2 regions of the Ochrobactrum sp. Marseille-Q0166 genome follow, and region 2 is predicted to be linked to the other one. Evidence: riboswitches for the same ligand, from Rfam matches in the RefSeq annotation. Region 2 holds a riboswitch; the other holds the start of a gene.
The links. Region 2 has a riboswitch for cobalamin ahead of H5024_RS18095 (ABC transporter substrate-binding protein). Riboswitches for the same ligand answer to the same signal wherever they lie in the genome.
Positions count from the first base shown of each region.

Region 1: it holds a riboswitch for cobalamin, as region 2 does, so the genes downstream of both, metE (5-methyltetrahydropteroyltriglutamate--homocysteine S-methyltransferase) here and H5024_RS18095 (ABC transporter substrate-binding protein) in region 2, are expected to answer to the same signal.

Region 1 is NZ_JACJUO010000002.1:378,127-382,509, forward strand. It holds gene H5024_RS12895 (nucleoside-diphosphate sugar epimerase/dehydratase) at 1-1,068, opposite strand, end outside; cobalamin riboswitch at 1,432-1,687, shown strand; gene metE (5-methyltetrahydropteroyltriglutamate--homocysteine S-methyltransferase) at 1,779-4,109, shown strand; gene H5024_RS12905 (DUF922 domain-containing Zn-dependent protease) at 4,143-4,383, opposite strand, start outside.
Region 2 is NZ_JACJUO010000002.1:1,465,998-1,470,380, reverse strand. It holds gene H5024_RS18110 (tripartite tricarboxylate transporter permease) at 1-828, opposite strand, end outside; gene H5024_RS18105 (tripartite tricarboxylate transporter TctB family protein) at 840-1,337, opposite strand; gene H5024_RS18100 (tripartite tricarboxylate transporter substrate binding protein) at 1,334-2,284, opposite strand; cobalamin riboswitch at 2,512-2,749, shown strand; gene H5024_RS18095 (ABC transporter substrate-binding protein) at 2,933-3,943, shown strand; gene H5024_RS18090 (iron ABC transporter permease) at 3,967-4,383, shown strand, end outside.

The DNA of each region.
Region 1 (4,383 bases), 1.1 Mb from region 2:
TTTTTCAACGCACTTTCGATCCGTCACGGACCCAAGAACAGGAATGACAGGGCAACTTGCAACTTGGCGTAACTGGCGCTCTATCTGATAAAGTGCAAATTCACTGCACTCAAAGAGAACGATACAAGCAGGATTCCATTGCGCAATCGTTTGGCACAAATGACTTCCGATAGAGCCTCCTGCACCAGTAATCATGATACTTCGGCCTTCTACCACTTCACGCAGCAGATCGACGTCAGGTGGAACCGGAGAGCGCCCAAGAAGGTCATCGATCTCTATATTGCGAAGCGCACTGACGAGATATTTTCCTGCCGTTAAATCGGCAATAGGCGGAAGAATACGTGTACTGACCGGAAGTCGCCCAAGAAGACGAGCCAAGGTTTGCCGTTGTTTCTGATCAAGGCCCGGTTCGGATATAACGACTTGCTTAACCCCAAAATTTTCAATCAGCGCCGGAATATTGTCAATGCCATACACCCGTAAACCAACGATATCCATTCCGTTGAGTTCGCCCGCGGGATCGATAAAGCCTATGACCTGCGTATCGCTGTGGCTTCTCAAAGCGGCCGCAAGTTGTCTCCCAGGTTCACCAACTCCGATAATCAGTGCGGTACTGGAATATGCTTTCGCCATCTCGGCGCTGCGCAAAAGCCATTTCGCGCCAAACCTGCTTGCAGAAATAAGGACGGTACTCAACAACCAATATAAAAGCGGAACCGAACGAGGCAAACCAGCTCCGCCATAAGATTCCATAAGAAAAACCAGCGCCACCCAGAAAAGTGCTGCAATTGCCGTGGCCTGAAAGATTGGCCAGATCGCACGTTCAGCCAAATAACGAATGATCGCACGATAGAGACCAAATCGAATAAAAACAGGAACAGCCAATACCGGCGCTATGGCGATCAGAAAAATTTGGGTTGGCGTTGGTATAAACACAAAACCCAAGCGCATAACAAAGGCCAGATAAGCGCTGAGTAATAGCAACAAACAATCGCTCACGAGCAAGATTATCTGCTTACCAAAGCGCGGCAATAATGCCAGTTTTTGCCAAGGCGACCTAAAACTCATACGAATATACCTAGCCCTCTCAAGGCGCATATCCCAAAAATCAGTTATGAAAATTGGGCTGCATTAAACTTTTTTATCGCGATATCAAACGGCTAATAACAACACCCAAACATAAAACGCTTTCAATAGCTGCACCGATATCATGAGTCTTTGAGCGGGACTACATCAATTGAAATTTCAGGCACTTACAAACATTATGTCGCACCTCTTTATTGTAATATTTAATTAAATTGATCTTTTATCAATTGCTATTGCGCTTTTCTTCGAGCTTATCATTTTCAAAGGATGGAACTAGCCATCTCCAGCTATTATAAAGATATAAACATTTCTTTATGCCACATTGACAATTGATGATGCTTCATTCAGACTGAATTGCGTTATGGTTCTTTCGTCAGACTCTCGACGGAAGCTAAGAGGGAAACCGGTGCGCTAAAAACAATACCGGTGCTGCCCCCGCAACTGTAAGCGGCGAGCCCTGATCCATCATGCCACTGGAATGAAAGTTCCGGGAAGGCGGATCAGAGCGCATCCCGAAAACTGTAAAAGGTCTTCGGATAAAGATGCGCTCCAAGGCGCTGACCCGCGAGCCAGGAGACCTGCCATGACAGATAACGTCAACGGGCGGGGTGTCCCGGAATGTCGCAAAGCGGGCGTTCAGCCTATGCTCTTTTGCGTCTCCAACCCCGCCGCCTATATCGGGGTCTATAGATATGTCACGAACAACACTTTCCACCGCCACATTGGGCGTGCCGCGCATTGGGCGTCATCGCGAACTGAAATTCGCTCTTGAAGCCTTCTGGTCCGGGAAATCTTCCGAAGCGGAACTTCTCGCAAATGCAAGGGCCCTACGCGCCGCCAACTGGACCGAACAGCGCGACCGCGGTATTACAAAAATTCCGTCCAACGATTTCTCGCTTTACGACCATGTGCTCGATACTGCCGTGATGGTGGGGGCGATCCCTGCGCGCTATGGCTGGTCAGGCGGCGATGTAACGCTTCAAACCTATTTCGCCATGGCGCGCGGTCGTGAAGGCCAAGCACATGGTGATTGCGGCTGCACCCATCCGCAAGAAGGCGTGACCGCGCTGGAAATGACCAAATGGTTTGATACCAACTATCATTACATGGTGCCAGAACTGACCGATGATCAGAGCTTCGCACTTTCGTCACGGAAGCCGGTGGAGCATTTTCTTGAGGCAAAAGCGCTGGGTATCCACACGCGTCCGGTCATTCTCGGGCCGGTGACCTTTCTTAAGCTGGCAAAATCGACCGCAGCGGGTTTCAATCCGATAGCGCTGCTGCCGAAACTGCTGCCTGTTTACGAAACACTGCTGGAGGAACTGGCGGCAGCCGGAGCAGACTGGGTGCAAATTGACGAGCCATCGCTGGTTCTGGATCTCATTCCCAATGAACGTGCTGCGTTTGAACTCGCCTATCAGCGTTTGAGCGCCGCAAGCCCGGTCAAAATCCTGATTGCCAGTTATTTTGGAGAACTCGGCAACAATCTTGAGACCGCACTTGCGCTACCGGTGGCGGGCTTGCATGTCGATCTTGTGCGCGGGGCAGAACAGCTTGCGGAAGTTGAAAACAAAGCACGCAAAGATCAGGTGCTTTCGCTCGGCGTCATCGACGGTCGCAATATCTGGCGTGCCGATCTCAGCACGATCACCGATCGTATTCAGCCTGTCATCGACAAGCGCGGGTTGGAGAAAATCGAAATCGCACCGTCCTGTTCGCTCCTGCATGTGCCGATTGATCTGGAGCTTGAAACAACCCTTGATGAAGAGCTGAAAAGCTGGCTCGCATTCGCAGCGCAGAAGATCGACGAGCTTTCCATCGTCGGACGCGCACTGGCATCCGGCAAAAGCACTGTTCTTTCTGAACTCAAAGCAGCCAGCGACGCGCTCGGCAGCAGAGCCCGATCACCCCGCGTGCATAATGCAGCCGTTAAACAGCGGATTGCGAATATCACCGAGGCGCAGAAAAGCCGCCAGAGTGCTTTTGCAAAACGTCAGAAATTGCAAAATGCAAAGCTTGACCTTCCCGCCTTCCCAACCACCACAATCGGCTCTTTTCCGCAGACGCCGGAAGTGCGCAAAGCCCGCGCGGCACACATCAAGGGCGAGATCAGCAACGCGCAATATGAAGGTTTTATTCAGCGGGAGACCGAAGTCGCTATCCGCTGGCAGGAAGAAATTGGTCTCGATGTGCTCGTTCATGGCGAGTTTGAACGCAACGACATGGTGCAATATTTCGGCGAGCAGCTTGCGGGCTTTGCTTTCACCAAGCACGCATGGGTGCAAAGCTATGGCTCACGCTATGTCCGTCCGCCCATCATTTTCGGCGATGTTTCGCGTCCGGAACCGATGACGGTGGCATGGTGGAAATATGCACAATCGCTGACCGACAAGCCGGTCAAGGGCATGTTGACGGGGCCGGTCACGATCCTCAACTGGTCATTCGTCCGCGACGACATCCCGCGCTCGGCAAGCTGCCGTCAGATTGCGCTCGCCATTCGTGACGAGGTACACGATCTTGAAGTTGCAGGCGCCGCCATGATCCAGATTGATGAGGCGGCACTGCGAGAAGGTCTGCCGCTGCGCCGTTCCGACTGGGCGCATTATCTTGACTGGGCCGTCGAATGTTTTCGCCTCTGCTCCACCGGCGTTGCCGATCAAACGCAGATCCACACCCACATGTGTTATTCGGAATTCAACGACATCATCGCGGCAATTGCCAATATGGATGCCGATGTGATTTCGATTGAAACCTCGCGCTCACGCATGGAACTGCTCGAGGCCTTCAAGACCTTCAAATATCCCAACGAAATCGGGCCAGGCGTTTACGACATCCATTCGCCGCGCGTTCCGAATGTCGATGAGATGGCCGATCTCCTGCAGCTTGCCCGCAGGCAGCTTTCTGATGCGCAACTATGGGTCAATCCCGATTGCGGCCTCAAAACCCGCAAATGGGATGAGGTTCGCCCTGCCCTCATCAACATGGTGACAGCAGCGAAAGCGCTTCGCGCTGAACGAGCTTAGTAATGCAAGCCTGCGCCGGAAGTCCGGCGTAGGCTACCCTCCGTTCACAAGCGCCAGAATAAGCTGTTCAACATTGCCGCCCGACCCCATTTCAACACGGTCGAAGTCACGGCCCTGCTGACGCTGAACGGCGACCAGCGCATTGATACGGTTAATCAGTTCGCGGCGCATTTTCTGGCATTTCGGATCGTTGGGGATGGAAAGCCCAACCGTTGTGCGGACAATCTCGCGCGTCATGTCCTTGGCTGTTTCACCGTGCACAAGTTCATGCTTA
Region 2 (4,383 bases):
GCTTGAAACGTCCGCACCGCCCGCTGGCATGGCCCCAATCGGGAAGCCAATTGCCGTTCCGCGCAGCCATGGCATCCACGAGCGCTTCCAGTCATTCTTGGTCATCCAGACCGAGCCTTTGACGGCGATCACTTCGTCGTCGGGACTAAGCTTCTTCGAAACCACCGCCAAGGTCTCACCGATAGCAAACAGCGCTACCGCAAGAGTGGTAACATTGATCCCATCAAGCAGGTTCGGTGTGCCCATGACGAGACGCGCTTGTCCGGTCAGCTGATCGATGCCGATAAGACCAAGCGTCAACCCGATGAAAAGCGAAGTGAGACCGCGCAGCGTTGAATCGCCAAAAGCCGCCGAGACGGTCATGAAAGCGAGCAGCATCAGCGCGAAATATTCCGAAGGACCGAAGGAGAGAGCGAATTTCACCACCCAAGGAGCGACGAATGCGAGAGCAAGCGTGGCAATCAGACCAGCGATAAACGAGCCGATTGCGGCCGTTGCTAGGGCTGGTCCGCCGCGTCCCGCTCGGGCCATTTTATTGCCCTCCAATGCCGTGACGATGGAAGCGCTTTCTCCGGGCGTATTTAAGAGGATCGAGGTTGTCGATCCACCATACATGCCGCCATAATAAATACCGGCAAACATGATCAGAGATCCGGCAGGGTCGAGTTTATAGGTGACGGGCAGGAGCAACGCCACTGTAAGTGCTGGGCCGATGCCCGGTAGCACGCCAACAGCCGTACCAAGTGTTACGCCAATTAGCGCATAAATGAGGTTCGCCGGTTCAAGTGCTACCAGAAGACCACTCGCGAGGAGATTGACTGTATCCATGATCTTTCGCCTTAAACGAATTGTTCAAGCCAGCCCGAAGGCAGCGAAAGCTGCAGGCCGCGCGCAAAAATGAACCAGATGATGAATGCAAAGACGATACCGACAGGCACGCTTATCCAGAATTTGCGATAGCCGAATCCGCGCGCCGTTGCTGCAAAAAGCAAGCCCGTTGCGATTGAAAATCCCATGGTTTTCATGGTCAGCATCTGAACGACCAGACCACCGACAATCCACGCCATGGGCGCAATTTCCTGATGCTCGCGTTCGGGAAACTCGCCCTTCAAAGCGCTGACGACTGTCCAAATTGACAACATGAACAGCCCGGCCGCAATAATATAAGGCACGGTTTTAGGCCCTACGGGTGAGTAGGACAGCACATTGTTGCCATAGGCGGTGGACCATGCAATTGCAATGGCAACGGCAGCAAGGATAAAGGCTATGACAAGAGCGGCGTAGTCAGGCGCCGTTCCAGCGGAACGGCGCTCTCCATGCTGTTCAGATCCTGTCATTTGACGAGACCGATTTCCTTGAGGATCGTTTCAGTGGAAGCAACATCTTTCTTGAGCTGCTCTTTGAAAGCATCGCCCGCAAGATAGGTGTCGGCCCAGCCCTTATCCTTGAGAGCCTTCTGCCAGGATTCCGATTTCACCATCTTTTCGATGTCTGCGTTGATTGCAGCTTCCTGTTCAGCAGTGATTGCCGGTGCAGCACCAACCATGCGCCAGTTCTGGATTGAAACGTCGACGCCCCCTTCCTTGAAGGTTGGAGCATCAATGCCCTCCACGCGTTCATCACTGGAAATTCCGATCACGCGGAGCGTACCAGCCTTGATTTGCGGGTCGAACTCGCCATAACCGGAAATGCCAACTGTCACCTGATTGCCGAGAATAGCAGCAAGTGCTTCGCCACCACCTGAAAAGGCGATATAATTGACTTTCGTTGGGTCAACACCTGCGGCCTTGGCAAAAAGGCCAGCAGTGATGTGATCCGTACCGCCTGCCGAGCCACCGCCCCAGGAAACGGAGCCTGGATCAGTCTTGAGCTTGGCGACAAGATCGCCGAGGTTCTGAATGTCGGACGATGCCGGTACAACGATGGCTTCATATTCACCGGTGAGACGGGCAATTGGCGTAATCGCGTCAAGATTGACCGGTGAATTGTTGGTCAAAATCGCGCCGACCATGACATAACCACCAACGATAAGCTGGCTTGGGTCGCCTTTGTTCTGGTTGACGAACTGTGCCAGACCGATTGTGCCGCCAGCGCCCGGAACGTTAATGACCTGAACACTGCCGGAAATCTTTTCGTCCTGGAGTACGTTCTGCATGGTGCGCGCTGTCTGATCCCAGCCGCCGCCCGGTGCCGCTGGAGCCAATACCTTATAGTCCGCCGCCCAGGTTGCACCCGTCATTGCAAGCGCTGCCACCGACGAAATGGCCAGAATCCATTTACGCATAAATCCTCCATTAATGCACTTAGCGTGCATTTTTCTGCTGTCTTTTGGACAGCTCTCCTCAAAAAAACTCTGCTTCCCAAGCAGAGCTTCCCGATTTGAAGACTACAGCAGGGATTTACAATATGCCAGCGCCGGACTGTTTAAGATCCGAAGTATTAGCTTAAAGTCTAACCAATTTTTTATAATGGATTTAGGTGTTCCTGTCGCTTGACCGCCTCAGGTTCAACACGTAATAGGGTTGCGACGGTTCCCCGACCGAGAGTGAAGGGGATTAATAGGGAACACGGTGAGGACGACCCAAAAGGGACCGAGACCGTGGCTGCCCCCGCAACTGTAAGCGGATTGCCGTTCATCCTCGTGACGCATCAAGCGTCATGCCACTGAGCCTATTCAAAAAGCTCGGGAAGGCAGGTGGACGGCGGATATTCGTGAGCCAGGAGACCTGCCGTCTAACGTTGTCCATTGTCACGGGCGGGGATGCCCGGAGCAGGAGTTGGTTATGACAGCTTTTAGCGTCGCAAGACGTCGCTTTTCCTCGTCATTCATATCCCCGGATATGTCCGTCTTCTTCACGCGCCGGATCGCTTCCGCTGTTTGATACGGCTTTCTCACATCATTTCGGGGATTAAAATGAAGTTTATCGGCAAGATGCCGTTTGGCGCACTCGTAGGCGCGGCCACCCTTATTGCAACCGGCTTTTCCGCTCAGGCAGCAGAAACGCAGTATCCGCTGACGCTCAAGAACTGTGCACGGGACGTGACTTTCAAGCATGCTCCAGAGCGCGCTGTGGCAGTTGGTCAGAGCAGTGCAGAGATTTTGTATCTTCTGGGACTTGGCGACAAGATGGTCGGCACTGCTTTGTGGGTCGGACCGGTTCTTAAAGGTTATGAAGAAGCCAATGCCAAGGTAAAGCGCCTTGCCGATAATGATCCGAGCTTCGAGAGCATTCTGGCCGAAAAACCGGACCTCGTTGCCAATCAGTTCCAATGGCAGATTGGACCGGAAGGTGTTGTAGCAAAAGCCGAACAGTTCGAAGAACTGGGCGTTCCCGTTTACACGTCACCAGCCGATTGCATTGGAAAAGACAATTCGGATGGGGGGGATGGCGTGCGTCATGACGCTTTCACGATGGATCAGGTCTATCAGGAAATTGAAGAACTGGCGCAGATTTTCAACGTACAAGACCGTGGTGCTCAGGTCGTGGCTGATCTGAAAGCGCGTGAAGAAGCAGCACGCAAGAAGATCGCATCGGGCGATGGCAAACTTTCTGCTGTTGTCTGGTTCTCCAGTGCAGAGCTTGACATTGATCCTTATGTTGCAGGCAAGAATGGTGCTCCGGCCTACATCCTGAAAACGCTTGGGATCAACAATATCATCGACAGTGAAGAAGAATGGCCGACCGTTGGCTGGGAAACCATCGCCAAGGCAAATCCGACAATGATCATTGCGGGTGCAATGGATCGTCGTCGTTTCCCTGCGGATGATGTGGCGGTGAAGCGTGAATTCCTGAAGACGGATCCGGTTGCAAGCTTGATGCCAGCCGTCAAGGAGGGCTACGTCTTCGATATGGATGCGCAGGCGATGAACCCGACCATCCGCACTATCGAAGGCATTGAAACGCTGGCGGACGCCATTGCAGCTTCGGGTCTCAACAAGTGACAATACGCACGGCCACAGCCGGGATTTTAGTATCAAGAGGCAGTCGTTCCAGAACATTTTTTGCTGTTCTGGCGCTTATCCTGCTACTTGGAGCGCTGTGGCTGGGCGCTGCCATTGGCGAGACGTCCATTCCTCTCGATGTGGTGGCGAAAACAATCGCCAACCGCGTCTGGCATGCTGGCTACCCGATAGCTCCCATCGATGAAGGCATTGTATGGAGCTATCGTCTCAGCCGTGCCGTGGTCGCCGCTTGCTGCGGAGCCGCACTCGCTATTTCCGGGGTTGTTCTGCAGTCGCTGCTGCGCAACTCGCTGGCTGACCCCTACATTCTCGGCATTTCCGCTGGGGCCTCAACGGGGGCGGTCGGTGTTGCTATCCTTGGTGTTGGCGCTGGTATGCTTTCAATGTCAGTGGGTGCTTTCTTTGGCGCGATTATCGCT